One region of the Streptomyces sp. NPDC008086 genome, then DNA from elsewhere that is predicted to be linked to it. Evidence: riboswitches for the same ligand, from Rfam matches in the RefSeq annotation. Region 1 holds a riboswitch; each other region holds the start of a gene.
What was found. Region 1 has a riboswitch for cyclic di-AMP ahead of ACFZBP_RS24025 (transglycosylase family protein). Riboswitches for the same ligand answer to the same signal wherever they lie in the genome.

Region 1 (7,321 bases):
AGCGCAGCCGCTCGACGCCGTGCTCCTTGATGATCGCCGCGTAGTCCCGGCAGGCGGCGAAGGTCCGCTCCAGGGCCTCCGGGGCGAGCCGGCCCGTGCGGTCGACGCCCTGGCCGAGCCGCACGATCGTCATACGGCGGTCCAGGTCGACGAGTTCGCCCGTGGCCGGGTCGACGTCGGCGACCAGGAGGCGGATGGAGTTCGTACCGCAGTCGATGGCGGCGACGCGGGTCATGGGGTGCCCTTTCATCTCAGCCCCTCCGGCGTTCGAGGAGCGGGGGTCCAGGGGCAGAGCCCCCGGGCGGGGTCGAAGGGGCAGCGCCCCTTCAGGGGAGGGGACGGGGAGGGGCGGCGGGGGCGAGATCACTCGGCGGGAAGGACGCAGGGCCCCTTGGCCCACCACTCGGGCAGCATCGCGATCGCCTCGTCCCCCAGGGGGTTCACCCCCGGCCCGGCCGCCAGCGAGTGCGCGACCAGCACGTGCAGGCACTTCACCCGGTCCGGCATGCCGCCCGCGCTCGGGAAGCCCTTCAGTTCCTCGATCTCGTCGCGGCGCCGGACGTAGTCCTCGTGCGCGGCCCGGTAGGACGCGGCCAGCTCCGGGTCGCTCTCCAGCCGCGCCGTCATCTCCTTCATCACGCCGTTCGCCTCGAGCGTGCCGATCGCCGACGACGCCTTGGGGCACGTCAGGTAGTACAGCGTCGGGAAGGGCGTGCCGTCGGGGAGCCGCGGGGCCGTCTCGACGACGTCCGGCTGCCCGCACGGGCACCGGTGCGCGATCGCGCGCAGCCCGCGCGGGGGACGCCCGAGCTGCTGCTTGAAGGCCTCGACGTCGGCGTCGGTGGGCTCGGTGCGCGGGGTGGGCGGCGGGGGCGTGTGCATGCCTGTCTTTCTATCGGATTCTCGCTGGGCTCAGTGGTCGGCGGCCGCGTCGGCCTTGTCGACCCCGTCCCAGATGTTCGTGTACCAGGGCCGGTCGGCCGCGCGCCGGTCGGTGCGGGCCTGCTTGGCCGCGTCCGGGTCGACCACGATGAAGCCGGTCTCGCCGGGCAGCACGTAGTGCAGCCGCAGCCGGATCTGCTGCTCGGCGTACGCGTCGTCCTGCCAGCGTGCCTTGAGGTCGCGCAGCTGCTCGACGCGCTGGGCGGCCTCCTCCTTCTGCCGCTGCATGTCGGCGATCTCGGCGCGCTGGGAGACGTACTGCCTTATCGGGTAGGCCAGCGCCACGACCATGGAGCAGAGCACCAGCGCGAGCAGCGCGGCGCGTCCGGTGAGCCTGGAGCGCCGGGCCTGCCGCTTGGTCTGGGAGCGGTAGACGCGGGCCGCGGTCTGCTCGCCGAGCAACCGGATCCTGGTCGCGGTGGAGAACCGGTCCCGGTCCTTGACGGCCATGTCCCGCCTCCCGTTTCACACGCGTACGTCCCCGCACACGGTACGGGACCGAGTACGGGGACGTACGTACGACTGGCTAAGGCTCACCCCAGGTGGGGGTCAGCCGGGTGTCAGCCGGGTGTCAGCCCTTGAAGCGCGGGAACGCGCTGCGGCCGGCGTACACCGCGGCGTCGTCGAGGATCTCCTCGATGCGCAGCAGCTGGTTGTACTTGGCGACGCGGTCCGAGCGGGCCGGGGCGCCGGTCTTGATCTGGCCGCAGTTCACGGCGACGGCGAGGTCGGCGATGGTGACGTCCTCGGTCTCGCCGGAGCGGTGGGACATCATGCACTTGAAGCCGTTGCGCTGGGCCATCTCGACGGCGTCCAGCGTCTCGGTCAGCGAGCCGATCTGGTTGACCTTGACGAGCAGCGCGTTGGCGGCGCCCTCCTCGATGCCGCGGGCCAGGCGCTCCGGGTTGGTGACGAAGAGGTCGTCGCCGACGATCTGGACCTTGTCGCCCAGCTTGTCGGTGATGATCTTCCAGCCGTCCCAGTCGTCCTCGTACAGCGGGTCCTCGATGGAGACCAGCGGGTACGCGGAGACGAGCTCCTCGTAGTACTCGGTCATCTCGGCGGCCGAGCGGGACTTGCCCTCGAACTCGTAGGAGCCGTCCTTGTAGAACTCGGACGCGGCGACGTCGAGAGCGAGCGCGATCTGCTCGCCGGGGACGTAACCGGCCTGCTTGATGGCCTCGACGATGAGGTCGAGGGCGGCGCGGTTGGACTCCAGGTTCGGGGCGAAGCCGCCCTCGTCGCCGAGGCCGGTGGACAGGCCCTTGGTCTTCAGCACCTTCTTGAGGGTGTGGTAGACCTCGGCGCCCCAGCGCAGCGCCTCGGAGAAGGACTCCGCGCCGATCGGGGCGATCATGAACTCCTGGATGTCCACGTTGGAGTCGGCGTGCGAGCCGCCGTTCAGGATGTTCATCATCGGCACCGGCAGCAGGTGCGCGTTGGGGCCGCCCAGGTAGCGGAAGAGCGGCAGGTCGCTGGCCTCGGAGGCGGCGTGGGCCACGGCGAGGGAGACGCCGAGGATGGCGTTGGCGCCGAGGGAGGCCTTGTTGTCGGTGGCGTCCAGGTCGAACATGGCCTGGTCGATCAGGCGCTGCTCGGTGGCGTCGTAGCCGACGAGCTCCGGACCGATCTGCTCGATGACGGCGAGGACGGCCTTCTCGACACCCTTGCCGAGGTAGCGGTTCTGGTCGCCGTCGCGGAGCTCGATGGCCTCGAAGGCGCCGGTGGAGGCGCCGGACGGGACGGCGGCACGACCCGTGCTGCCGTCGTCGAGGCCGACCTCGACCTCGACGGTGGGGTTGCCTCGCGAGTCGAGGATTTCCCGGGCTACGACGACGTCGATGGACGGCACGAGCATCTCCTTCTTGGGATGTGACGCGGGTACGCAGTCCGCGGTGGGTACTGCGAGACGAGCCTAACCGGCTCGGGGCGTTCGACCAGGGGTCGACCGCCCCGTGGGACAGAACCGAGAGTAAATTGTTTCCGAACGGAACAAAGACTTCGGTGCAAAAGGGGCCGACACGGAGAGCCCGGCACAAGAAACCCCGCCCCGGTGCGTACGGGGGAAGACGCACCGAGGCGGGGAGTTCGTGGGGACGGGGGTGACCCTCACGAGGCCTTCACCATGAGGTCCACGGATGTGAAGGCCCTGTGGTTCAGCTGTCGCCCCTGTATTACTTCGGGTGCGGCATCACTTCAGGTGCAGCTGCTGACCCGGGTAGATCAGGTCGGCGTCCTCGACGATGTCCTTGTTCAGCTGGAACAGCTCCTCCCAGCCGCCCTTGACCTTCTCCGCCTCGGCGATCGAGCTCAGGGTGTCGCCCTTGACGACCTTGTACTCGCCGTCGCCCTTCTTGACCTTCTTGCCGGTCGGGGTGGTGACGGTCTTGGTCGACTTCTTCTCGGCGGCCGGGCGCTCGGCGGAGCGGGAGGCCGGCTGCTCCTCGGTGGCGCGCGGGGCGGTCTCGGTGCTCTGCGAGGAGCCGCTGTACGCGGCGCTCGACAGGCCGGTGCCGCAGTTCGGCCAGGCACCCTTGCCCTGGCTGGCGAGGACCTTCTCGGCGATCTCGATCTGCTGGCCCTTGCTGGCCTGGTCGGCGGTGGAGGCGTACGCCGTGCCGCCGTACGCGGCCCAGGTGGAGGCGGAGAACTGCAGACCGCCGTAGTAGCCGTTGCCGGTGTTGATCGACCAGTTGCCGCCGGACTCGCACTGGGCGACGGCGTCCCACTCGGAGGCGGTGGCGGCGGAGGCGCTGCCGGCCGCCATCAGCGGGGCGGCGACGGCGGCGGCGCCGGTGACGCCGACGACGGCTATGGCGCGAGCGGCCTTGGACGGACGACGGTGCTTGCCCTTGCTGGAAAACAGCATGGAGAGATCCCCTCACCGACGCCTGCGAGGTGAGCTGTCGGGTTCGGGCCGGTTGAGTTGCCCGGCCGCGCTCGCTCGCCTTTCGGCTCTCGATGCGCGACTTCACCCCGAGCCGGCTCCGGCCGTGCGGCCCCGAAGGGCCTCAACTGCCGGACCCGGCGCAAACCTTGGGTCCCCCGCTCCTGCCTACGGCGCTTGACGCGACGACTGTTCCCGGACGGCCGCCGGCAGGATTCGGCGTGACGGCTGTCGGGGCCCGCACTGGTGGCGAGCGGTCATGACCGTAGACACGCGATTCCGGGAATTACAAAGACGATCAGGGCTTCTGAGATCTATCTCTCACTGCATCTAAAACGGACATTCAGGTGCGAATAGTGACGCGAACTGGCGCTGTTTTTCGCCCTGTTCGGACCCTATTCGCCGGGGACGTCCAGGGTCTGACCGGCGAAGATGTGGTTCGCGTCAGGACCGATCGCGTCCTTGTTCGCCGCGTACAGCGCACGCCACCCGCCGTCGAGGTCAAGGGAGTCGGCGATGGAGGCGAGAGTGTCGCCGGCGCGGACGCTGTACGAGGAGTGGCGCCCCGAGGACTTGGCGGACTCGGCAGCACCGGCGTCGACCTCGCTCTCGTCGGCGCTGGGGCCGCGATGCCGGCCGGAGCCGGCCGTCTCGGCGTCGATCGCTCCGGTGTCGACGAGGCTCCAGGAACCCACGTCTTGCACCACATCGTCCTGATTGTTCCCACCGATCGTCTCCACCGGGGAGCTGTCGGGCGACTGTGAGGCCTTTGTGTCGGGGGACGTTTCGGACTTGGCGGAGTCCTTGGCCTTGGATGACGAAGAGGACGAGGAGGGGGAAGGAGAGGAATCCTGGGAGGATTCGGATGAAGCGCCCGAGGACTCGCTCGGCACACCGGAGGGGTCGTCGGCCTGGCTCGACGACTCGGACGAGTTCGACGATCCCGACGACTCGGATGAATTCGATGAACCGGATGAGTTGGACGAGGTGAGCGAATCGAGCAATCCGGATGATCCGGACACTTCGGAGGGAGAGTCCTCCTCCACTCCGGTGTCGAGGTCGAGGGCGCCGGACTGCTTGGTGAGTCCGTTGACCACCGCGCAGGTACCCCAGGGGCTGGTCCCCCGGTCCGCGAGGAGATCCTGGGCCACGGCTATCTGCTGGGAGCGGCTCGCCAGGTCGGGGCTGGAGGCGTAGTCGAGGCCGCCGTACTTCTCCCAGTCATCCTGGGTCAGTTGCAGCCCCCCGTAGCGGCCCGCGCTCTCGTCGGCGGCACTCCAGGAGCCGCCGCTCTCGCATTCGGCCACCTTGTCCCACACGGTGCCGTCGGCCGCGCTCGCGCTCGCCGCGCCGAGCAGCGGGATGGCGATGGCGGACCCGGTCACTCCGGCCGCGACGAGGAGAGCCGGGGCCTGACGGGGGCGACGGTGACGACCGTTCCCGGAGAGCATGCGGGGACCTTTCGCGAGACAGCGGTGACCGCGGCGCGTGAAACATGGGCGCCACGTTGATGCGTGAACGTATAGGCAGACGATCACTTGTCACAAGTTAATGCCGCGCAGATCACGTGAAGATCACAGACTTGAGCGCGTGTCATGTTCGCCGAGGCGGACACACTCACCCAACCGGGGTGAACTCCACCGGAAGCGTACGCAGTCCGCGCATGATGAGTCCGCCGCGCCATCTCAACTCGCCCGGATCCACGGCGAGTCGGAGGTCCGGCAGCCGGGTGAGGAGCGTGCCGAGGGCGGTCTGGCCCTCCAAGCGGGCGAGCGGGGCGCCGAGGCAGTAGTGGATGCCGTGGCCGTAGCCGAGGTGCTGGTTGTCACGGCGGGAGAGGTCGAGGACGTCGGGGTCGGCGAAGCGGTCCGGGTCCCGGTCGGCGGCGGCCAGGACGACGAGGACGGGATCGCCGGGGGCGATGTGCTGTCCGCCGAGGGTGAGCGGCTCGGTGGCGAAGCGCCAGGTGGCGAGCTCCACGGGGCCGTCGTAGCGGAGGAGTTCCTCCACGCCGGTTTCGAGGAGGCCGGTCTCCTTCGCCGCCAAGGACGTCTGGAGGCGGGCGCGTTGCTCGGGGTGGGTGAGCAGGGCGTAGGTGCCGTTGCCGATGAGGTTGACGGTCGTCTCGAAGCCGGCGAACAGCAGGATGAAGGCCATGGCCGCGGCCTCGTTCTCCGTGAGGTGCTCGCCATGGTCGGAGGCGCGGATGAGGCCGGAGATGAGGTCCTCGCCGGGGGCGGGGGTGTCGGGGAGGGCCTCGCGCTTGCGGTGGATGAGTTCGGCGAGATAGCCGCGCATCTTCTTCACCGACCGGGCGACCCCGCCCCTGGGGCCGCCCTGGTGCCGGATCATCATGCCCGCCCAGTCACGGAAGACGTCCTGGTCCTCGCGGGGGACGCCGAGCAGGTCACAGATGGCGTAGATGGGGAGCGGGAAGGCGAACTCGTGGATCAGGTCGGCGGTTCCCTCGGTGGCGAACCGGTCGATGAGCTGGTCGGTGAGCTCCTGCACCCGGGGCGCGAACTCGGCGACCCTGCGGGGCGTGAACGCCTTGGAGACGAGCCTGCGCAGCCTCGTGTGGTCCGGCGGGTCGATGTTGAGCAGATGCGTCATCAGCTCGGCCTTGCGCTCCCCCGGGATCCCGGTCTTGCCCTTGGCGTGCGCGGGCTCGTCATGGTGGGCCGGGTTCTTGGACAGCCGGTTGTCGGCGAGCGTCTGCTTGGCGTCGGCGTACCGCGTGACCAGCCAGGCCTCCACCCCGCTGGGAAGCCGCGTCTTGTGCACGGGCGCGTGCTCGCGCAGCCAGGCGTAGGCGGGGTAGGGGTCGGTGGCGAACTCCCAGGTGAAGAGGTCGGGGGGTGCGGGGGTGTCGCCGGTGGGGGCAGTACTGGTGGGAGTACTGCCGGTGGAAGTACTGCCGGTGGAAGTACTGCCGGTGGAAGTACTGCCGGTGGGAGTACTGCCGGTGGGAGTGCTGCCGGTGAGGTCGGGCTGGTCGGTCACTCCTCGACGGTATCCGGAGGTGTCAGCCCCTCAGCAGCCCGCACGGCATCCCGGTACGCCCGGGCCGCGACCCTGAGGGCCGCCTCCGGGTCCACACCGGCCGCCTCCGCGCGGACCGCCAGGGCGAGCAGTTCGTAGCCGAGGCCCTCGCCGGTCGGCAGGGGGACCTCCAGGCCCGCCGTTCTGACCCGGGACGCCAGCTTCGCGGCGAGGGCGAGGCCCGGCTGGCCGAGAGGGATGCCGTCCGTCACCGACTCGCGCCGCTTCTCGACCGCCTTCGTGCGCAGCCAGTGCTCCTTGACCTCCTCGGGGGTGGTCGCCGTCTCGTCGCCGAAGACATGGGGGTGGCGGTGGATGAGCTTGGTGACGATGCCGCCGGCCACGTCGTCGATGGAGAAGGGCGCGTCCGCGTCCTCCTCCGCGATACGGGCGTGGAAGACGACCTGCAGCAGAACGTCGCCCAGTTCCTCACGGAGCTCGTCGCGGTCA
Region 2 (7,321 bases), on a different contig from region 1:
GGCGTCACGGTGCTGCCGGACGTCGTGGTCAACTCGGCCACGAACGCCTGGTGGTGGTGGACGCTGTTCGGCGACATCGGCCCCTCCGCGGAGCAGGCGTTCGCCCACACCCGGCGCTCGATGCGCGCCCTGACCGACCTCACGCTGGCCCGCGCGGAGGCCGACGGGACGACGCCCCGGGCGGCCGCGCACGCCATCGCGGAGGACCGGTTGCCGGTGATCGCCGAACGGTTCGGGCGGCACCGGTGACGGCGGTCGAGGTCGCGTGACCCGGCCGCTGCCCGGGAACGGCCCGTGCCGAGGCTTTAGGGTGACCGGGTGGCGAGAGTGCGGTTGAGCGTGGCGGAGCGGCGCGAGGAGCTGCTGCGGGCCGCTGTGGAGCAGATAGAGGCGCGGGGCGTGGCGGCGGTGCGGATCGCCGACGTGGCCTCGGCGCTCGGCGTGAGCAACGCGCTGGTGCTCTATCACTTCGCCACGAAGGAGAAGCTGGTCGCCGCCGCGTTCACCCACGCGGCCGAGGGCGACCTGACCCGGCTGCGCGGGATCCTCGGCCGCCGTACGACGGCGCTGCGACGGCTGCGGACCGCCGTGCGCTGGTACGCGCCGACCGGTCAGGCCAAGGGCTGGCGGCTGTGGATCGAGGGCTGGGCGGGGGCGTTGCGTGAGCCCGCCTTGCAGGAGGTCACACGGGACCTCGACCGGCAGTGGAAGGGCGCGATCGCCGAGGTCATCGCGGAGGGCGTGGCCGCGGGCGAGTTCGTCTGCGCGGACCCCGACGGCACCGCCCTGCGGCTCACCGCCCTCCTGGACGGGCTCGCCGTACAGCTGACGTCGTACCGCGGCGCGGTGTCACGCGCGCGTGCCCAGGAGTGGGTGGACGAGGCGCTGGCCCGGGAACTGGGCCTGGAGCGGGAGGCGTTGACGGCGTCGGTGCGGTGAGGTCGCCGATCGCCGGGCGTTCGGTCCACCGCGGCCACGACAGCCGTGTGGGCCGCCCCCGGACAGGACACGGCCCACACCGAAGCGAAGCGGCGCTTCAAGCCACCGATTCGATCCGCATCTTGATGTCGTCCGGGGACAGCGCGCCCTTGGCGGTCACATGGTCCCCCGACGACTCGCCGCGCAGGCGCCGCCCGATCCACGGCACCAGGTACTCACGCGCCCAGTGGACGTCGTCCCGGCGGATCTCCAGGGTGCCGCGGGGCGGCAGCGGCGGCCAGGGCTGGTCCGGGTCGGCCGGGATGTCCAGGCCGAGCACCTGACCCGCGCGGAGCGCCACGCGCGTGTGCCCCTCGGGAGACAGGTGGAGCCGGTCGTCGTCCCAGGCCCGGCGGTCCTGAACCGTCTTAAGGGACCACAGGTCGAGCACCGGGCAGCCGTATCGGTCGGCGACGGCCCGCACATGGCCGTTGTAGGTGGCGATCTTGCCGCGCAGGTGCTTCAGCACGGGTACGCCACGGGTGTCGAAGCCGGTGGTCACCATGACGGTGCCGGCCACGGCGGTGAGCCGGGCGATGGCCCGCTCGAAGCGCTCGGCGACTTCGTCGGGGTCGGTTCCGGGTCGGATGATGTCGTTGCCGCCCGCACAGAACGAGACCAGGTCCGGGGCCAGTTCGACGGCCTTCGGAAGCTGGTCCTCGATGATCTGGTCGAGCAGTTTGCCGCGCACGGCGAGGTTCGTGTAGTTGAAGTCGCCCTCGGGGCGCCGGTCCGCGAGCAGGACCGCGAACCGGTCGGCCCAGCCGACGAACGCCCCGTCGGGGCCCGGGTCGCCGACGCCCTCGGTGAAGCTGTCCCCCACCGCGACGTACGACCCGATCACTGATCTGCTGTCACTCTTCGAATCGTCTGCCACATCGGCACATGATTCACCTTCGAATGTGACCTACGCGACCGTAGGCAAGGGTTGACGAGCGGTGAGATAAGCCACTCCTAAAGGGTTCACCAAACTTGGAATATCCCTCCGATCAGGGGTGTTGTGGGCGCAGCCGCCATACCCGGAAGTCGCTGACCCGGAAGTGGCTCCATACGGTCCGGAAGGCGAAGTGCCCACTGGTGTACGGCTCCTGGTCGGTGTGGTCGAAGACGAGCCGCCCGTTGTTCCACCACTTCACGGTCGAGCCGTCGGAGACGATCCGGACTCGGTTGGGCTGGTTGGCCACCAGCAGCGGCTCCGTGTAGTCGAAGACCAGCGGCCGGACCCCGGCCTCACCGACGTACCGGCGCAGTCGTGTCGTGGTGTTGTAGTTGGCGCCGTAGCCGGCGTAGTACGTCTTGAGGTGGTCGTACTCCTCCAGCGCGCCGCCACGCGGGGTGGCGAAGAGGTCGTCCGGGGAGCGGACGTCGACGGCGTTCCAGAAGTTGTTGAGGTCGGAGACACGGTCGTTGGGTCCGCCGGCCGAGACGGCGGTGGCCGTGTACTCGAGGACGTACGGTCCTTCGAGCCGCTTCTTGAACCACACCGTCGCCCCGCTCGGTACGTCGATCTCCAGCACACCGCGTGCGGCGGTGACGGTGCCGCCGTCCTGCAACTCGGTCACCCACTGGCCGAGGCCGTGGCAGAAGTCGTCGTGGGCGATCAGCCGGCGGCGGGCCGGGGCGGCACTCGCAGCGGCGGCGGGGGCGAGCGCCCCGAGGGCGGCACCTGCGGCCAGGACTCCGAATGCTCTGCGCGTGGTCGTCACGGAAGTGCTCCTTCGCTGGGGCGATGACGTAGAAAGCGCTTGCTCCAACCGATCGGAGATCACTCTCCCCCATCACCCCCGCACTGTCGACACCCCACCCCCGCCCAAGACCCCGTCCCGCGCACACCGAAGGCCGGACCCGGGGATCGGGGTCCGGCCTTCGGTCGCGTGTCAGGCAGGTGGTCTTGCGCGGGGGCCGCGTCAGCCGAGGGCGACGCCCTTCGAGCGGAGATAGGCGACCGGGTCGAGGTCCGAGCCGTAGTCCGGCGTGGTGCGGATCTCGAAGTGCAGGTGCGGGCCGGTCACGTTGCCGGTCGCGCCGGAGAGGCCTATCTGCTGGCCCGCCGTCACGGTCTGGCCGCTCGAGACGGAGAGCGAGGACAGGTGGGCGTACTGGGCGTAGTAGCCGTCGGCGAGCTGGATGACGACCTGGTTGCCGTAGGCGCCGCCCCAGCCGGCCGAGACGACGGTGCCCGCGCCGACCGCCTTCAGCGGGGTGCCGGTGGGGGCGACGAAGTCGACGCCGGTGTGGTAGCCGCTCGACCACATGCTGCCCGCCACCTTGTAGCCGGTGCCGACGGAGGCGCCGGAGACGGGGGCGGAGAAGCCGCTGGAGGTGGCGGCGTTCTCGGCGCTCTGAGTGGTGCTCTTCTGCGCCGCGGAGGACTTCGAGGCGGTCGAGTCGGCGGACGACTCGGGGGAGGAAGACGACGGGGAGGACGACGGCTCGGGGGCGCTCGCGGTGGCCTTCTTGCCACTGAGCGAGAGCTTCAGGCCGGGGTGGATCAGCGACGGGTCGTCGCCGACGGCCTCGCGGTTGTCGGCGTAGAGCTTCTTCCAGCCACCGCTGACGTTCTGCTCGTCGGCGATCTTCGAGAGGTAATCGCCGACCTTCACCGAATAGGTCCGCGAGCCCGCCTTCTTGTCGGAGGCCTTCTTCTCTACGGCCTTCTCGCCGGCGATCGGAAGAGACTGAACGGCCTTTTCCGAAACGGACTGCGAGGGAGCGGCGTGGGCGCCGGTGGCACCGATGAGCGGGAGAGCGAGAGCGGCTCCACCGGTTCCGGCGACGGCGATGGAGCGGGTGAAGCGCAGGGACTTCGGGCGGCGGTGCTTACCCTTCGCGGGCATGGCGAATTCCTCTCCGGCGCCTGCGAGGTGAGCTGTCGGGTGCGGGCTGGAGATGCCCGGTCGCGTGGGGACGCGACTTGACCCCAAGCCTGTTCCGGAGACCGGAACAGGCGGTTGTGCCTGTGGGTCCCCCGCTCCTGCCGTTCACGGGTGAGTTAGCGCGGGATCCGGTCGGCGGCAGGATTCGGCGTCCGTCCGGATTGGTGGCGAACGTAAGCGAGGAAGACGCAAGGGAACAAGTGAGGGGTTCCGTCCGAATGCGTTCCCGTTGATCCCTTGTGGGAATTACCCGTCACCCTGCGTGAATTATCGGGGCATCGCCGGACTCAAAACCCCTTGAAAAGCACGTGAATTACATGAACATGACGGGCGACGCACGGTCACGAATATGACGCTCCTCACGTGACGCTGCTCCACCTTCCTTTACTCCAGAGCGAGTTGGAACGAAGGCGCCAATTCGGACAGAAAGCCTAGATGCGGCGCAGTCGGATAACCGTCGCATCGAGGTCGCCGCACAACCCGGCGCGAAGTCCGTGATGCACCAGTACGGCACCTCGGTGAATTTCGCCCGTTTCAAGGCATTCATACAACGCTGTCGAGTCGAGGGCGCGCAGGCGCAGCGCCGGGGCTGGCTCACCGAAGCTCTGCGCCTGAAGCCAGGCGAAAACGACCGTTTCGTCCCCGAGTGTGTACTGAACCGCGCTCAGCCCGCCCCGCGGAGCCCGCAGCCGGTACAGGTCGCCGCGCTGCACCACATGCCGGATCTCCTTGTAGAGGGTCACCCATTCCCGGGCCTCGGCGAGTTCCTCCTCGGTCCACCGGGTCAGGTCGCCGCCGACCCCGAGCACCCCGGCCATGGCGCTCACGAACCGGAAGCGCAGGGAGCTGGCGCGGTGGTTGAGCATGGCGTTCGGGCTGTCGGTGACCCAGGCGGCCATGGCCCGGGCCGGGTGGAGCTGGCTGAAGCCGTGCTGGATGGCGAGCCGGTCCAGGGGGTCGGTGTTGTCCGAGGTCCACACCTGGTCCGTGCGGCTCAGCACACCGAGGTCGATCCGCCCGCCACCGCCCGAGCAGGACTCGAAGGCGACGCCGGGATGGGCCGCGCGCAACCGGTCCAGCAGGCCGTACAGGGCACGCACATGGTCGACCCACAGGCGCTGCGGATACGGCTCGCCGGGCCACCCCGCGTCGGTGAAGCAGCGGTTGAAGTCCCACTTCACATAGTCGATCGGGGCGCTGGAGAGGATCCCGTCGAGCCGCTCCCAGAGGTACTCCTGGACGTCCTCGCGCGCGAGGTTGAGTACGAGCTGATTGCGGAACTCCGTCCGCTTTCGTCCTGTTTGATACTGAACCCACTCCGGATGGGCGCGATACAACTCGCTGTCCGGATTGACCATTTCCGGTTCGACCCAGATGCCGAACTGCATGCCGAGCGCGTGCACGTACTCGGCGAGCGGCTTGAGACCGGACGGGAAGCGATCCGGGTTGGGCGTCCAGTCCCCGAGGCCCGCGCGGTCGCTGGTGCGCGTCCCGAACCAGCCGTCGTCGACGACGAACAGTTCGACGCCGATGGCCGCGGCCCGCCGCGCGAGCAGACTCTGCTGCTCCTCGGAGATGTCGAACTCCGTCGCCTCCCAGGAGTTGAACAGCACCGGCCGGTCCTGGTCGGCGTCCGGGATCACGTACGCGCGCTGGTACGCGTGCCAGGCGCGGCTCGCCCCGCCGAAGCCGCCGTCGCTCCACAGACCGGCGAAGACGGGCGTGGTGAAGGACTCCCCCGGGTCCAGCCGCAGCAGGCCCGAGTCGTCGTGTCCGGCCCCGCCGGTGATCTGCACGCGCGCGTCGGGCAGTTGCGCGACGGCGATGCGCCAGGACCCGGACCAGCCGAGGGCACAGCCGTATACCTCGCCGCGCTCCTCGGTGGCGTCCGAGTCGAGGGCGACCCACGGCAGGTGCTGGTGCCCGGTGTGCCCGCGGCGGCTGCCGATGACCTTCTCACCGTAGGTGAGGGGAGCCCGCGCCAGCCGGGACTCGGCGCCCCAACGGCCGTGCAGCTGCGACAGCCGCCACTCCTCGCGGTCGGGCAGCGTCCAGGTGGCCGAGTCGGCGCGCAGCAACTCCAGGGCGGACCCCTGGTTGTCGAGGGTCACCCAGCGCTCCACGACGTCCCCGCGCATCCGGTAGTGCAGGGTGACGGTCAGCCCGTCGTCACAGAACCGCAACCGCAGCTCGTCGCCCTCCGTCTCGTACCGCTCGAAACCCCACTCGGTGCCACGCCGCTCGTCGGTGCGCACGGACAGGGCGGGCCGTACGAAGCGGGGGCCGCCCTCGACCGGGTACTCCTCACGCCCGTCGAGCGGGGACTCGAAGGGCCAGTACTCCGGCAGCGGCCGTACGGCGAGGGCCTCGGCGTCGGCGAGCGCGATCCGCGGCCCCCAGTGGAGGTGCAGCAGCTCGTCGGCGTCGGTGAGATGGACGGCGTAACTGCTGGTCGGCCCGGTCAGGAGCCACGTACGGCCGTTGGCGGAGATCTCCAGCATCAAGCCCTCACAGAGACGAACAGGTGCGATCAAGTACCAACATCATCAAGGTCCGGGGGCTGCTGAGGCAACGCCTGTGGACAACTCATTGCCCCAGGAAGTCATGTCGTATGGTCGAGAGCGCACCCCGTCGGCCGCATCGCCGAGCCGCGCCGTCGGGGCCGACTGGGAGGAGCCCCCGTGACGCAGCAGATCCCGTCGACCGAGCCCGAGCTGGCCGGAGTTCGCAACTTCCGTGATGTGGGCGGACTGCCGACCGTGGACGGACGGCGGGTGCGGCACGGGGTCCTGTTCCGCAGCGGCCACCTCGCGCACGCGACCGACGACGACGCGACCTTCCTCGGCTCCCTCGGACTGCACACGATCTTCGACTTCCGCAACGCGGCCGACCAGAAGCTCGAAGGCGCCGACGTGGAGCTGCCCGGCGTGCGCAATGTGAACCTGCCGTTGTCCGACCCCGCGGACGGCGCGGAGTTCTGGAAGATGGTCCGCGACGGCGACATCGAACAGCTGCGGGAGATCCTGTCGGACGGCAAGGGCGCGGGCCGGATGATCGCCTCCTACCGGACGATCATCAAGGAGCGCACCGCCGAGCACTCCCAGGTGCTGCACGCGCTCGCGGAGGACAGCGTGCCCGCGCTGATGCACTGCGCGGCCGGCAAGGACCGCGCGGGCCTGTCGATCGCGGTCACGCTGCTCGCCCTCGGCGTCGAGCGCGAGGCGATCATCGCGGACTACCTGGAGTCCAACGCCAAGCACCGCCGCTACAAGGTGCGCCGCAGCGGCAGCGACGCGTCGGCCTACTCGCCCGAGATCATGGAGCTGCTCAGCCCGCTGTTCGACGCCCGGGCCGAGTATCTGGCGGCGGCCTTCGAGACGATCGACGAGACCTGGGGCGGCGTCGACGCCTACCTGGAGCAGGGTCTTGGGATCACCCCGGAGCTCCGGGATCGGCTGCGGGAGCGC
Region 3 (7,321 bases), on a different contig from region 1:
CGCGCATCCCTTCCTCGGTGATCGTCGCGATGCTGCCGCGCTTGTCCCAGCGGCAGTCCTCGCGCCCCACCAGCCCGTCCTTCTCCAGCCGCGTCACGGCGTACGTCAGCCGGCTGCGGGTGATCTTCAGCCCTTCCGCGAGGTCGGTCATGCGCAGCCTGCGCTCCGGAGCCTCGGACAGGGTGGCGAGGATGGAGTAATACAGATGGGGCATGCCGGCTTCCTGCTGGAGCTGCCGGTCCAGCGCGTCCTCCACGAGGGCGACGGAGGCGATGTACGCGCGCCAGGCGCGCTGCTCCTCGGGGGAGAGCCAGCGAGTCGTCATGCGACCAGTGTAGGTTTGTTTCAAACTTGAACCAAGCCCTTGTCCTCATCCCCATCCGATCCCCGTCCCACTCCGGCCCCGAAAGGGAGCGCGTCGATGCCGTCGTACCCCTACGTCCTGCTGTCCGCCGCGGTCTCCCTGGACGGCTACCTCGACGACACCGGGCCCGACCGCCTGCTCCTGTCCAGCCCCGCCGACTTCGACCGCGTCGACGAGGTACGGGCGTCCGTCGACGCCATCCTGATCGGCGCCGGCACGATCCGGGCCGACAACCCCCGGCTGCTGGTGAACTCGGCCGAGCGGCGGGCCGCGCGGAAGGCCGCAGGCAAGCCGGAGTACCCGCTGAAGGTCACGGTCAGCGCCTCCGGCGAGCTGGATCCGACGGCGAACTTCTGGCACACCGGCGGCGAGAAGATCGTCTATACGACGGAGAAGGGCGCGGAGCGGCTGCGCCGCGAGCCGGTCGCCGCGGACGTGGTCGCGCTGGGCGCCGACCTGGACTGGCGGGGCCTGCTGCGCCACCTGCGCGAGGCGCGCGGGGTCGAGCGGCTGATGGTGGAGGGCGGCGGCACGGTCCACACCCAGCTGCTCCAGCAGGGCCTGGCCGACGAGGTGCAGCTGGTGCTGGCGCCGCTGTTCGTGGGGGACCCCAAGGCGCCGCGGCTGTTCGGCCCGGGGGAGTACCAGGGCGGACGGCTGCGCCTGCTGGAGACGCGGCGGATCGAGGACGTCGTCCTGATGCGCTACGAGCCCACCGCGCCCGGCGCCGGTGTGCTGCCCTCCGCCGCCGACCGGAGATGGCTGGCGCTGGCGTGCGAGCTGGCGGCCGAGTGCCCGCCGTCGGGAACGGCCTTCAGCGTCGGGGCGGTCGTGGTGGCGGCCGACGGGACCGAGCTGGCGCGGGGCCACTCCCGCGAGGGCGGCGACCCCGTGGTGCACGCGGAGGAGGCGGCGCTGGCGAAGGTCGCGCCCGGAGACCCCCGTGTGACGTCCGCCACGGTCTACACGAGCCTGGAACCCTGCACGCGCCGCGCGTCCCGTCCGGTGCCGTGCGCCCGCTTGATCCTCGACGCCGGGGTGCGCCGGGTGGTGACGGCCTGGCGGGAGCCGGACACGTTCGTGGCGGGCGCCGACGGCAGCGGGCTGCTGGCCGGGGAAGGGGTGGACGTGGTCGTCCTGCCCGAGTACGAGGCCCGGGCCAAGGCCCCGAACAGCCACCTCCTGCCATGACACCGGCGCCCTGAACCCGCCCCGAAAAACGCCGCTCGCGGCGGCCCCGGGAAACGCGTGTGCTTTCCGTCCCGCGGATGGCGTACTATTGAGTCATCGCCGCGGGGTGGAGCAGCTCGGTAGCTCGCTGGGCTCATAACCCAGAGGTCGCAGGTTCAAATCCTGTCCCCGCTACTGAAGACTCAGGGCCGGAACTGAAAAGTTCCGGCCCCGAGTGTTTTCCCCGGTGTCTCCGCCGGCGGCTGTCCCGCCGGCCGCCCCGCTGCTCCGGTCGGTCCCCACCGCTCGCCGCCCGCCCCCGCTTCGGCAACCCTGGTGACGTGGAGGAACGGCGGATCTCGTACGCACGCCGGTTCGTCCGGCTGCTGCCCGCCCTGCTCATCGCCGCCGGATGCGGGTACGACTACGTCACGCCCACGGATTTCACCGGCGCCCCCTTCTTCACCGCCGCGCCCCTGGTCGCCGCCCCGCTCTACTCGCAGCGCGGCACGGTGCTCACCGGCGCCGTGGCGGTCGGCGCGCTGGTCGTGCTCCACGCCAGTCTGGGCGGCCTCCCCCGGGTCGAGGTGATCACCGAGCTGGTCACCGTGGTCACCGTCTCCGTCCTCGCCGTCCTCATCAACCTCCTCGTCCGCCGCAGCGACGCCCGCCTCGCCTCCGCCCGCGCCATCGCCGAGGCCGCCCAGCGCGCCGTACTGCCCGAACCCGCCGAGCGGATCGGCGCCTTCCAGATCGCGGCACGCTACGAGGCGGCGCAGGAGGGCGTCTTCATCGGCGGGGACCTGTACGCGGTGCAGGACAGCCCGCACGGCGTGCGGCTCGTCGTCGGAGACGTGCGCGGCAAGGGGATGGGGGCGGTCGGGGTCGTCGCCGTCGTCATCGGGGCGTTCCGGGAGGCCGCCGAGCAGGAGACCACGCTGGAGGCGGTGGCACAGCGCCTGGAACGGGCGCTCGCGCGGGAGCGCGCACGGCGCGAGGAGGTGGAGTCCGCCGAGGGGTTCACCACCGTCGTCCTCGCCGAACTCCCGCACGGCGACGGGATCGTACGCCTGGTCAACCGAGGGCATCCCCCGCCCCTGCTCCTGTACGCCGACGGCACCGTGTGCGCACTGCCCGCCTCCGAGCCCGCCCTGCCGCTCGGCATGCAGGAGCTCGCGGCCTGGCCGGACCGGGCCCAGGAGGCCGGCTTCCCCACCGGAGCGACGCTGCTCGTGTACACCGACGGCCTGTCCGAGGCCCGGGACGAGCGAGACCGGTTCTACGACCCCGAGACGGGACTGGCGGGGCGGACCAACGCCCGGCGTGAGCCGGCCGCGCTGCTCGGCGCGCTCGCGGCGGAGGTGCGCCGCCACTCCGGGGGCGGGATGGCGGACGACATGGCCCTCCTCGCCGTACGCCGCCCCTGAGGCAGCCACGCCTCTGCGGGCCCCTGATGGAGATCCTGTGGAGCCACTCCATGATCGTTGTCACCAACCGTGATCGGGCGACCCCCCTCCGCATAACAACTGACATACCGTCAATACCTGTGTGACTCCTGAGTGCTGGCCAACTCGCCCGAATTAGGCCGCTCATGACCCGTAAGTCCAGGCGAAAATCGTTAATGATCAAGCGGAACAGCTTGGAATCCGTACCCCGCGTCTATTAACGTTCGATAACGCAGCGCGGTCGTCCCAGCCGTCACAAGAGGCGGCTCCGTGCGCACGCGCCGAATCCCGCAAGGGAACCGGGGAACCACCACCTTGGGGTGAATCGCACGGATACCGCCGGGAACTCACGGCCGGTATACGCGCGTAGGAGACCTTCCTGCTCCGAACCCGTCAGCTAACCCGGTAGGCGAGAAGGAAGGAAAGGAGTACGCCCACGTGGCGTCCAACCGGCCTGCCCCGCAAGCCCCGTTCGTGCCCGGCCAACGCGGTACCGACACCTTCGGCTACGACCGTAACCGCAGCGACGAGGGCCCGTTCGAGGAGTGGAACCCCACCGCGGAGTCCATTCGTCCGGTACGCGGCAGGCATCGCGTCTCCAAGCAGCGCGGCGGGGGACTCGCCCGCAGCTCCACGGTTCTCGGCGTCGGTGTCATAGCCGCCGTCGGCGCGGGCGGCATGGCCAGCGCCAACAGCGGCAAGCCGCCGGTGGCCATCACCATCCCGGACCTGCCCCTGATCTCCGACGACGACGCGGCTCCCGCCGAGGACGCCGGTACGGCCCTCAGCACCATGGGCGCGGCGACCGACGAGACCACGCAGGACGCCCCCGACGCCGGTGAGGCGCTGCGCAGCCGGATCATGGCGCAGGCCGAGCAGCAGCAGGACCAGATCGAGAGCAAGGCCGCCGCGGCCGCCGTCGCCGCCGCCGAGAAGGAGGCCTCCGCCGCGGCCGCCAAGGCGGAGAAGGAGGCCGAGGCCAAGGCCGCCGCCGCCAAGGCCAAGGCCGAGGAGGAGGCCCGCAAGAAGGCCGAGGCCGAGCGTCTCGCCGAGCTGGCCAAGCAGTACACGCTGCCGACCTCCTCGTACACCATCACCTCGACCTTCGGTCAGGCCGGCGCCTACTGGTCCTCCGGCTACCACACGGGCCTCGACTTCGCCGCCCCCACGGGCACGCTGATCAAGGCCGTGCACAGCGGCACGATCACGTTCGCCGGCTGGGACGGTTCGTACGGCTACAAGACCGAGCTCACCCTCGACGACGGCACCGAGATCTGGTTCGCCCACCAGTCCTCGATCAGCGTGAGCGTCGGCCAGAAGGTCAACACGGGCGACGTCATCGGCCGCGTAGGCGCCACGGGCAACGTGACCGGCGCCCACCTGCACCTCGAGGTCCACCCTGACGGCAGCGCGAGCGGGATCGACCCGATGGCGTGGTTGCGGGGTAAGGGGCTTACTCCCTGAGGTCTTGAGGTCTTGAGGTCCTGGAGTCTGGGGCCTGTGCGTCTGCGGGTTTGTGGGTCTGCGGGTCTGTGGGTCTTAGGGGCGCGGGAGCGGCCTCGCGGGGGGATGTCTTCGGGGGCATCCGCGAGGCGTTGGGCCAGGTATCGGGGCGAGGCCTCTGGGAGGGGCATCCGGGAGAGTTCGGGGGCTAGGCACGCCCTCCTGGACCCGGCGGTTCCTGTTCCGGGTGGTTCCTGTTCCTGGTGGCTCCTGCTCCCTCGTCCGTGGTCCTGTCCTTCCGGGGCCGATGTGCGACGTTCCTGATCTGCGCCAGTCTGACCTGCGCTCGTCCTGCTTGCCGGCCGTCCTGATCTGCACCCGTCCTGCTCGCCGGGCGTCCTGACCTGCGGCCGTCCTGATCTCTGGCGGTCCTGACGACAACCCCCCGACGTCAGGGTTGCCGGTCCCCGGAGGGCCAGGCTCCGCTTGTTTACGGGAAGTTTGCGACTGTTTCGGAAGAGAGGTCTCCGGTCAGGACGTTGATGCCGAGCATGACTGCATCCCTACGCAAGCTCGGCTCCTCCGACCTGGAGGTCTTCCCGCTCTCCCTCGGCGGCAACGTCTTCGGTTGGACGGCCGACGAGACCCAGTCCTTCGCCGTACTGGACGCCTACACGGCCGCGGGCGGCAACTTCATCGACACGGCAGACTCGTACTCGGCCTGGGTCGAGGGCAACGCGGGCGGCGAGTCCGAGACCATCATCGGCAACTGGCTGAAGGCGCGCGGCAACCGGGACGACGTCGTCATCGCCACCAAGGTCAGCCAGCACCCCGACTTCCAGGGCCTGACCGCGGCCAACATCAAGGCGGCCGCCGACGCCTCGCTCCGCCGCCTCGGCACCGACCACATCGACCTCTACTACACCCACTTCGACAAGCCGGAAGTGCCGGTCGAGGAGATCATCGGCGCGCTCGACGACCTGGTGAAGGCCGGCAAGGTACGGCACATCGCCGCGTCCAACATCTCAGCGCAGCGGCTGGAGGCCTCCCTGGCCTTCTCCGACCGCGAGGGCCTCGCCCGGTACGTCGCCCTCCAGCCCCACTACAACCTGGTGTCCCGCGACACCTACGAGGGCGAACTCCAGAACCTCGCCGAACGCGAAGGCCTGGCCGCCGTCCCGTACTTCGCCCTGGCCTCCGGCTTCCTCACGGGCAAGTACCGCCCCGGCACGACCGTACAGAGCCCGCGCGCCGAGGGCGCCGCCAAGCACGCCGCATCCGAGCGCGGCCAGAAGGTCCTCGCCGCCCTCGACGAAATCGCCGCCGCCCACGACGCCCCCGTCGCCACGATCGCCCTGTCCTGGCTGGCAGCCCAGCCGACGGTCACCGCCCCGATCGCCTCGGCCCGCACGGTGGACCAGCTGCCGGCCCTGATCGGAGTGGACGGCCTGAGGCTGACGGAGGAGGAGGTGGGAAGGCTGACGGAGGCGTCGGCCTGAGGGGGAGGGGCGTTCCACAGGGAGCACCCACCCGCAGGGACTACGCCGGCCCAGGCACCCCCAGCCCATCCGGCGTTCGGGGGACGAGCTGCATTCTCAGGCCGTCCGGCGTTTGAGGACGAGCCGCGTTCAGCCCGTCCTGCGTTCGGGGGCGAGCCGCATTCTCAGGCCGTCCGGCGCTTGCGGGCGAGCCGCATTCTCAGCCCGTCCGGCGCTTGAGGACGAGGCCCGGAGGGCCGATGGCGGGGTCTGGGGGGCGCAGCCCCCAGCGGGGTCGAAGGGGCGGAGCCCCTTCAAGGGATGGGACGGGTAGGGGCGGCGGGGGCGAGAAAACCGCGCCAACCCCCAGGGTCACGTCCGATACGGGTTGTACGCCGGATACGGCACCGCCCCATACCCCTGCCAGTACCCCACCCCCGCCTGCCCGTACCCGTACGCCCCCCACACCCGCACAGCCACCCCTTCCAACGCAGCCCGCTCCAACACCCCCCGAGCAACCCCCCGCCGCATCCACAACTCCTGCAACAACTCCCGCTCCCGCACCACGAAGTCACCCCCACCCCGCCCCCGCCGCCCCCTCCGCCGCAGAAACGCCAACGACGTCGCATACCCCTCGTACTCCGCCACCGCCCGCGCAGCCCCCCGCCCCCCACTCCGCCGCGCATACTTCCGAGCCACCCGCCGAGCCCGCATCGACCCCAGCGCGAACGGCTCCCCCGGCGCCAGCCACCCGGCCACGACATACGCGGGCAACTCCTCCCGCACGGTCCGCAACTCCCGCTGCCGAGTCCAGATCACCAGCCACGTCAGCAACCCGAACGCAGGCACCATGAAGGCCGCGTACACCGCGAAGAACCCGAACTCACCGAAGCTCGACGAGCCGTTCCACAGGGCGTGCATGCCCATGGCCAGCAACAGCCCGGTGAGAGGAAGGAGAACGCGCCGCACCTGCTGCCGCTCGCCCGACAGCGCGGCGATCCCGAATCCGATACCGGTCAGCACGGTGAAGAGCGGGTGCGCGAACGGCGACATGATGACGCGGACGAAGAAGGTCGCCGCGGTCACGGAGGCGATGCCGCTGTCGCCGGAGAGCTGGTCGGTACCGAAGGCGGTACCGAGGTAGAGGATGTTCTCGGTGAAGGCGAACCCGGTGGCGGTGACCCCGGCTATCACCACACCGTCGACGATCCCGGTGAAGTCCCGCCGCCGGAACAGGAACACGAGCAGCACGGCCGCGGCCTTCGCGATCTCCTCCACGACGGGCGCTATGACGGTCGCGCCCAGGGTGTCCGCATGCGAGGGATCGGCGGTCGCGGTCGCTATCCATCTCGTCGCGAAACTGTTGGCGACGATCGCTATCAGCGCCGCCGCGCAGGCACCCCAGGCGAAGGAGAACAGCA
Region 4 (7,321 bases), on a different contig from region 1:
GGTCGAGGCCGCGACCCGACGGTCACCTCGGGAGGGACGTTTTGTCCCTCCCGGCGGGCTTCACGGGTGTGGGAAACTGGTCTAGACAACCCTGAACACCGAAGGGCAGCATCACATGGCTGAGCGCCGCGTCAACGTCGGCTGGGCCGAGGGCCTTCACGCCCGCCCCGCTTCCATCTTCGTCCGGGCCGCCACGGCCGCAGGTATCCCGGTGACGATCGCCAAGGCCGACGGCAACCCCGTCAACGCGGCCTCCATGCTCGCCGTGCTGGGCCTGGGCGCCCAGGGCGGCGAGGAGATCGTCCTCGCCTCCGACGCCGAGGGTGCGGACGCCGCCCTCGACCGGCTGGCGAAGCTGGTCTCCGAGGGTCTCGAGGAGCTGCCCGAGACGGTCTGAAGGACCTGAGCGGGACTCCCCGACAAATCGGTGAAGCCGCGTCTGCCTTTTCGGCGGGCGCGGCTTCGCTGTTTCGGGCAGGCGGAGGCATTTCCGGGGAGAGGCGACAGGAGGAATTGGCGACACACCCGAAAAGGGCAGCGGAAATAGACCGCCGCCGAATATCTCCTCTTTGTATACGGCGCCCGTGTTAATGCCGCAGGCTCGGCATGTTTACGGGATGTTGCGAATTCCTCACACGCTCGGCGCGATCCCCGCCGGAGCCGAACCGCAGCCGGTGCGCGCTCATCGCACGCTCTGCGTGCAGGGCCGTGACACCCCGGGCGCGCTCACCGTCACCGCGCGCCACCGCGTCCACGATCGCGCCGTGCTCGGCCCAGGACTCCACGGGGTTGACCGGCGCCTCCACCGAGTACATCCAGGCGATCTTGTGGCGCAGCTGGGTCAGCGTCGAGGCCAGCGCGGGGCTTCCGGAGGCCTGGGCCAGCGTCTCGTGGAACCAGCCGCCCAGCGAGCGCAGATCCTCGCTGTTGCCCCTCCTGGCCCGCTCCTGGCCCAGCCTGACCAGGCCGCGCAGGACCTTCAGATGGGCCTCGGTGCGCCGCTGGGCGGCCCGGGCGGCGCCGAGCGGCTCCAGCAGGGTGCGCATCTCCAGCAGGTCGGCGGCCTCCTGCTCGGTCGGTTCGGCGACGCACGCGCCCGCGTGCCGCCGGGTCACCACGAAGCCCTCCGCCTCCAGGGTGCGCAGGGCCTCGCGCACGGGGACGCGGGAGACGCCGTAGCGGCGTGCGAGGAGTTCCTCGGTGAGCCGGCCGCCGCGCTCGTAGACGCCGGCGACGATGTCGTCCCGGATCGCGGTGCATACCGAGTGCGCCGGAATACGCATGACCGACCTCCGCCTTAATCCCCGTGAAACGTCGACGAATGACGTGTGTTCAGTGACTCTATTGCAACCGGCCGGAATTTCCGACGGCGGGCCGGAATCCATGGATATTTTTTGGTCAGCCGATCGTCCTAGAAACGCCGAAAGCCCCGGCTCGGGAGCCGGGGCTTCGGGGAGGCTCAGCTGCGGGAAGCGGGCCTCGGGTGGGGCGCGGGAGGCGTCAGACGTTCACGCCGTGCGAGCGGAGGTAGGCGACGGGGTCGATGTCGGAGCCGTATTCGGCGGTCGTGCGGGCCTCGAAGTGCAGGTGCGGTCCGGTGACGTTGCCGGTGGCGCCGGACAGGCCGATCTGCTGGCCCGGCGTGACGGTCTGGCCGACCGAGACGCCTATGGACGACAGGTGGCCGTACTGGGTGTACGTACCGTCGTTCATCTTGATCACGATGTTGTTGCCGTACGACCCGCCCCAGCCGGCCTCGACGACGGTGCCGGAGCCGACGGCGTGGACGGAGGTGCCGCTGGCGGCGTGGAAGTCGACGCCGGTGTGGCTGCCGGAGGACCAGACGGCGCCGCCGGTCTTGTAGCCGGTGGAGACGTACGAGCCGGAGATCGGGGCGACGTAGGACAGCAGGCGCTTGCGCTCGGCCTCGCGGGCGGCGCGCTCCTTGGCCTCGCGCTCCTGCTTGGCCTTCTCGGCCGCCTTCTTGCGCGCGGCCTCCTCGGCGGCCTGCTTGCGGGCCGCCGCCTCCTGGGCGGCCTGCTTCTGGGCGGCGGCCTGGGCGTCGATCTGGTCGGCGAGCGTGTCGTCGACGCTGATGACGGGGATGAGGCCGGTCTGCTCGACGGCGGGTTCGGCGGCGAGCGCCGGGGCGGCCAGGGTGCCTATGACGCCGGTGGCGGTGAGCGCGGCGACGCCCGCCGCGCGGGCGGTGGTGCGCTCGAACCGGCCGGGGCGACGGTGCTTCCCGGAGGCGCGGTTCTTCCCGGTGGCGCAGGTGAACGCCATGTAGTGGCTGATCCTTTCCTTCCTTCTCGCCTACCGGGTTAGCTGACGGGTTCGGAGCAGGAAGGTCTCCTACGGGCCCCCTCGCGGCTGCGCGGGCGTCCGATTCACCCCAGGGACTACGGGCGGGTCCCCGGCTCCCCTGGCTCGCGCCGTACGGGGACTCGGCGATGACTGTCCGGTGCCGCGGGCGCGGCGCACTGCCTGACGAACAGCCCGGAAGACGCTAAGCGGGGCGACTTTCAATCCCCAAACGGATCGCGGCTTTTGTAGCGCATCCCACAGGCCAGACAGGCAACCTCTCCCCCAATTCGGGCATAAAGGGGCCCTGGTGAGTTGGAAGTCACCAGGGCCCCTTACGCGCGCGTGCCGTCGTCCGGCGGGGTGCCGCCTTCTACTCGGCCGTCACGACGGTCTACTCGGCTGTCACGACGGTGACTTCGCCGATGCCGAGGGCCTCGACGGGCTCGCGGATCGCGGCCGCGTCGCCGACCAGGATCGTCACCAGCCGGTCCACCGGGAAGGCACTCACGGCCGCGGCGGTGGCCTCGACGGTGCCGGTCGCGGCGAGCTGCTGGTACAGCTTCGCCTGGTAGTCGTCGGGCAGGTGCTGCTCGACCTGGTCGGCCAGCGTGTTCGCCACGGAGGCGGCCGTCTCGTACTTCAGCGGGGCCACTCCGACGAGGTTCTGCACGGCGAAGTCCCGCTCGGCGTCGGTCAGGCCCTCGCCGGCGACCCCGCGCAGGACCTTCCAGAGGTCGTCCAGCGCGGGACCGGTGTTCGGGGTGTCGACCGAGCCGCTGATGGCGAGCATGGCCGCGCCCGTGCCGTCCGGTGCGGAGCGCAGGACCTGGCCGAACGCGCGCACACCGTAGGTGTAGCCCTTCTCCTCACGCAGGACCTTGTCCAGACGGGAGGTGAGGGTGCCGCCGAGGCAGTACGTGCCGAGCACCTGCGCGGGCCACACCCGGTCGTGCCGGTCCGGGCCGACACGACCGATCAGCAGCTGCGTCTGCACGGCACCGGGGCGGTCCACGATGACGACGCGACCGGTGTCGTCCGCGGTCACCGGCGGGACCGGACGGGGCTGGGCCGGGGAGCCGGTCCAGGCGCCCAGGGTGTCGCCCAGCAGGTCGTCGAGGTCGACGCCGGTGAGGTCGCCGACAACCACGACGGTGGAGGTGGCGGGGCGTACGTGCCGCTCGTAGAAGGCCCGTACGGCCGCGGAGTCGATGCCGGCGACGGTGTCCTCGGTGCCCTGGCGCGGGCGGGACATGCGCGAGGTCGCCGGGAACAACTGCCTGGAGAGCTCCTTCGCGGCCCGGCGCGAGGGGTTGGCCAGCTCGTGCGGGATCTCGTCGAGCCGGTTGCGCACCAGGCGCTCGACCTCGGCGTCGTCGAACGCGGGCGCCCTGAGCGCGTCGGCGAGCAGCCCCAGCGCCTTCGGCAGCCGGGAGACGGGCACCTCGAGGCTGACGCGGATGCCGGGGTGGTCGGCGTACGCGTCGAGCGTGGCGCCGCAGCGCTCCAGCTCGGCGGCGAACTCCTCGGCGGTGTGCTTGTCGGTGCCCTCTGAGAACGCTCGCGCCATGATCGTGGCGATGCCGTCCAGGCCCTTCGGCTCGGCGTCCAGGGGCGTGTCCAGGAGGACCTCGACGGCGATGACCTGCTGGCCGGGGCGGTGGCAGCGCAGGACCGTCAGGCCGTTGTCCAGCTCGCCGCGCTCGGGCGCCGGGAACGCCCAGGGCCGGGCCTCGCCGGCCTGGGGCTGCGGGTGGAACTCCATGCTGGCGAGCTCGGTCACTGCGCCGACTCCTCGTTCTCGTCGGTGGGGGCTTGCGCGTCCTCGGCCTCGTCGGCGACAGGCTCGTACACCAGCACCGCGCGGTTGTCGGGACGCAGACGGGCCTTGGCGACCGCCTGGACCTCCTCGGCGGTGACGGCGAGGACGCGCTGTACGGCGGTGAAGGCGAGCTGCGGGTCGCCGAACAGGACGGCGTACCGGCACAGTTCGTCGGCGCGGCCCGCGACGGTGCCCAGCCGGTCCAGCCACTCGCGCTCCAGCTGGGCCTGCGCGCGCTCCATCTCCTCGGCGGTGGGACCGTCCGCCGCGAACCGGGCGAGCTCCTCGTCGACGGCCGCCTCGATGACGGGCACCTCGACGTCGCCGGAGGTCTTCACGTCCAGCCAGCCCAGGGAGGGCGCGCCGGCCAGGCGGAGCAGGCCGAAGCCGGCCGCCACGGCCGTACGGTCGCGTCGGACGAGCCGGTTGTAGAGGCGGGAGGACTCGCCCCCGCCGAGGACGGTCAGCGCCAGGTCGACCGCGTCGCACTCACGTGTGCCGTCCTGCGGGAGCCGGTAGGCGGCCATCATCGCGCGCGCGGGAACGTTCTCCTCGACGACCTCCCGCAGCTGCTCGCCGATGATGTCGGGCAGCGAGCCGTCGCGCGGCTCGGGCTTGCCGTCGTGTCCCGGGATGGAGCCGAAGTACTTCTCGACCCAGGCGAGCGTCTGCTCCGGGTCGATGTCGCCGACGATCGACAGCACGGCGTTGTTGGGCGCGTAATAGGTGCGGAAGAACGCGCGGGCGTCCTCCAGGCTGGCCGCGTCCAGGTCGGCCATCGAGCCGATCGGCGTGTGGTGGTAGGGGTGGCCGTCGGGGTACGACAGGGCCGTCAGCTTCTCGAACGCCGTGCCGTAGGGGACGTTGTCGTAGCGCTGGCGGCGCTCGTTCTTGACGACGTCGCGCTGGTTCTCCAGGCCCTCCTCGTCGAGCGCCACCAGGAGGCTGCCCATGCGGTCGGCCTCCAGCCACAGCGCGAGCTCCAGCTGGTGGGCGGGCATGGTCTCGAAGTAGTTGGTGCGCTCGAAGCTGGTGGTGCCGTTCGGCGAGCCGCCCGCGCCCTGGACGAGCTCGAAGTGGCCCGTGCCCTTCACACTGTTCGATCCCTGGAACATCAGGTGCTCGAAGAGGTGGGCGAGTCCGGTACGGCCCTTGACCTCGTGGCGGGAGCCGACGTCGTACCAGAGACAGACCGCGGCGACCGGCGTGAGGTGGTCCTCGGAGAGCACCACGCGCAGGCCGTTGGCCAGGCGGTGCTCCGTCGCGGTGAGGCCGCCGGATTGTGCCTCCGGTGTGGCCGTGTGACCCATGGGCAAGGTGTCCTTCCGGTCGCGTGCGCTGCGTTGTGCCGAGCAGTTCGGCTTCAGTTCCTGCCACTGTATGCAGCGTCCGAAGGGTCGGCGAAGTTCCCGGTCGGAACGCCGTGCCCGGACGGCGGCGAAGGGGGGCCGGGGACGCCGGGCGCCGCAGTGGCGGCGCGGCGGCCCGGCGGCGCGGGCGTGGTCGTCGCGAGCGCCGCTGCCTGGGGCTGTGCCCGGCGATCACTCCGCCGAGTGAACGGTCTCGTGGCGCGCGCTTGCCTTCCGTCCCGCCGCTCGCAAGCGCGGCCACGTCCAGGGCGGTTCGGGCTCCGTCCGCACCCTGTGTCGCGAGGGGGGCCTGGCGTCGGCGACACTTCACCGACGCCGGGCCGGAGCCCAACATCGGGTCCTGGTCGGCGGTTGTCAGTGCCGCGGTCCACAATGGTCCGCGTCAGATACCGCAAACGCTCGAGCGACCAGAAACCTAAGGAGCCGGCAGCGATGGCCCGCCGCAGCACGAAGAACCCGCCGCCCGACGACTCGTACGAGGAGAAGATCCTCGACATCGACGTCGTCGACGAGATGCAGGGCTCCTTCCTCGAGTACGCGTACTCGGTCATCTACTCCCGGGCCCTGCCGGACGCCCGCGACGGTCTCAAGCCGGTGCACCGCCGCATCGTCTATCAGATGAACGAGATGGGCCTGCGCCCCGACCGCGGCTATGTGAAGTGCGCCCGCGTCGTCGGCGAGGTCATGGGTAAGTTGCACCCGCACGGCGACGCGTCGATCTACGACGCGCTGGTGCGCATGGCGCAGCCCTTCTCGATGCGCGTCCCGCTGGTCGACGGCCACGGCAACTTCGGCTCGCTGGGCAACGACGACCCGCCGGCCGCCATGCGGTACACCGAGTGCCGGCAGGCCCAGGCGACGAGCCTGATGACCGAGTCGATCGACGAGGACACGGTCGACTTCACGCCCAACTACGACGGCCAGGAGCAGGAGCCGGTGGCCCTGCCCGCCGCCTTCCCGAACCTCCTGGTCAACGGCGCCTCCGGTATCGCGGTCGGCATGGCCACGAACATGCCGCCGCACAACCTCTCCGAGGTCATCGCGGCCGCCCGCCACCTGATCCGCTACCCGACCGCGGATCTGGACGCGCTGATGAAGCACGTCCCGGGCCCCGACCTGCCCACTGGCGGCCGGATCGTGGGCCTCTCCGGCATCCGGGACGCGTACGAGACGGGCCGCGGCACCTTCAAGATCCGCGCGACCGTGTCCGTGGAGACGGTGACGGCCCGCCGCAAGGGCATCGTCATCACCGAACTGCCCTTCACGGTCGGTCCGGAGAAGGTGATCGCCAAGATCAAGGACCTGGTCGGCTCGAAGAAGCTCCAGGGCATCGCCGACGTCAAGGACCTCACCGACCGCGAGCACGGCCTGCGTCTGGTGATCGAGATCAAGAACGGCTTCGTGCCGGAGGCCGTCCTGGAGCAGCTGTACAAGCTGACGCCGATGGAGGAGTCCTTCGGCATCAACAATGTCGCGCTGGTCGACGGCCAGCCCCTGACCCTCGGCCTCAAGGAACTCCTGGAGGTCTACCTCGACCACCGCTTCGAGGTCGTACGGCGGCGCAGCGAGTTCCGCCGCACCAAGCGTCGCGACCGGCTGCACCTGGTCGAGGGCCTGCTCACCGCGCTGGTGGACATCGACGAGGTCATCCGGCTGATCCGGTCCAGCGAGAACTCCGCGCAGGCGAAGGAGCGCCTGATGGAGCGCTTCTCGCTGAGCGAGGTCCAGACCCAGTACATCCTCGACACGCCGCTGCGCCGGCTCACCAAGTACGACCGCATCGAGCTGGAGGCGGAGAAGGACCGGCTCAACGAGGAGATCGCCG

Region 2: it holds a riboswitch for cyclic di-AMP, as region 1 does, so the genes downstream of both, ACFZBP_RS00685 (peptidoglycan DD-metalloendopeptidase family protein) here and ACFZBP_RS24025 (transglycosylase family protein) in region 1, are expected to answer to the same signal.
Region 3: it holds a riboswitch for cyclic di-AMP, as region 1 does, so the genes downstream of both, ACFZBP_RS10140 (peptidoglycan DD-metalloendopeptidase family protein) here and ACFZBP_RS24025 (transglycosylase family protein) in region 1, are expected to answer to the same signal.
Region 4: it holds a riboswitch for cyclic di-AMP, as region 1 does, so the genes downstream of both, ACFZBP_RS38990 (M23 family metallopeptidase) here and ACFZBP_RS24025 (transglycosylase family protein) in region 1, are expected to answer to the same signal.

What each region holds. Positions count from the first base shown of each region.
Region 1 covers NZ_JBIBIA010000006.1:582,482-589,802, reverse strand. The annotation lists gene ACFZBP_RS24045 (exopolyphosphatase) at 1-235, opposite strand, end outside; gene ACFZBP_RS24040 (DUF501 domain-containing protein) at 364-882, opposite strand; gene ACFZBP_RS24035 (septum formation initiator family protein) at 913-1,392, opposite strand; gene eno (phosphopyruvate hydratase) at 1,514-2,800, opposite strand; gene ACFZBP_RS24025 (transglycosylase family protein) at 3,134-3,811, opposite strand; cyclic di-AMP (ydaO/yuaA leader) riboswitch at 3,816-4,015, opposite strand; gene ACFZBP_RS24020 (transglycosylase family protein) at 4,225-5,280, opposite strand; gene ACFZBP_RS24015 (cytochrome P450) at 5,447-6,832, opposite strand; gene ACFZBP_RS24010 (nucleoside triphosphate pyrophosphohydrolase) at 6,829-7,321, opposite strand, start outside.
Region 2 covers NZ_JBIBIA010000001.1:144,241-151,561, forward strand. The annotation lists gene ACFZBP_RS00665 (Glu/Leu/Phe/Val dehydrogenase dimerization domain-containing protein) at 1-249, shown strand, start outside; gene ACFZBP_RS00670 (TetR family transcriptional regulator C-terminal domain-containing protein) at 319-939, shown strand; gene ACFZBP_RS00675 (SGNH/GDSL hydrolase family protein) at 1,037-1,822, opposite strand; gene ACFZBP_RS00680 (DUF6250 domain-containing protein) at 1,968-2,684, opposite strand; gene ACFZBP_RS00685 (peptidoglycan DD-metalloendopeptidase family protein) at 2,886-3,815, opposite strand; cyclic di-AMP (ydaO/yuaA leader) riboswitch at 3,820-3,986, opposite strand; gene ACFZBP_RS00690 (alpha-galactosidase) at 4,286-6,355, opposite strand; gene ACFZBP_RS00695 (tyrosine-protein phosphatase) at 6,536-7,321, shown strand, end outside.
Region 3 covers NZ_JBIBIA010000002.1:900,902-908,222, forward strand. The annotation lists gene ACFZBP_RS10120 (MarR family transcriptional regulator) at 1-325, opposite strand, end outside; gene ACFZBP_RS10125 (dihydrofolate reductase family protein) at 422-1,555, shown strand; tRNA gene ACFZBP_RS10130 (tRNA-Met) at 1,656-1,729, shown strand; gene ACFZBP_RS10135 (SpoIIE family protein phosphatase) at 1,876-2,961, shown strand; cyclic di-AMP (ydaO/yuaA leader) riboswitch at 3,249-3,406, shown strand; gene ACFZBP_RS10140 (peptidoglycan DD-metalloendopeptidase family protein) at 3,418-4,443, shown strand; gene ACFZBP_RS10145 (aldo/keto reductase) at 4,974-5,921, shown strand; gene ACFZBP_RS10150 (PrsW family intramembrane metalloprotease) at 6,273-7,321, opposite strand, start outside.
Region 4 covers NZ_JBIBIA010000016.1:42,592-49,912, forward strand. The annotation lists gene ACFZBP_RS38980 (HPr family phosphocarrier protein) at 116-397, shown strand; gene ACFZBP_RS38985 (GntR family transcriptional regulator) at 588-1,283, opposite strand; gene ACFZBP_RS38990 (M23 family metallopeptidase) at 1,501-2,286, opposite strand; cyclic di-AMP (ydaO/yuaA leader) riboswitch at 2,300-2,463, opposite strand; gene ACFZBP_RS38995 (M16 family metallopeptidase) at 2,699-4,087, opposite strand; gene ACFZBP_RS39000 (M16 family metallopeptidase) at 4,084-5,436, opposite strand; gene ACFZBP_RS39005 (DNA topoisomerase (ATP-hydrolyzing)) at 5,929-7,321, shown strand, end outside.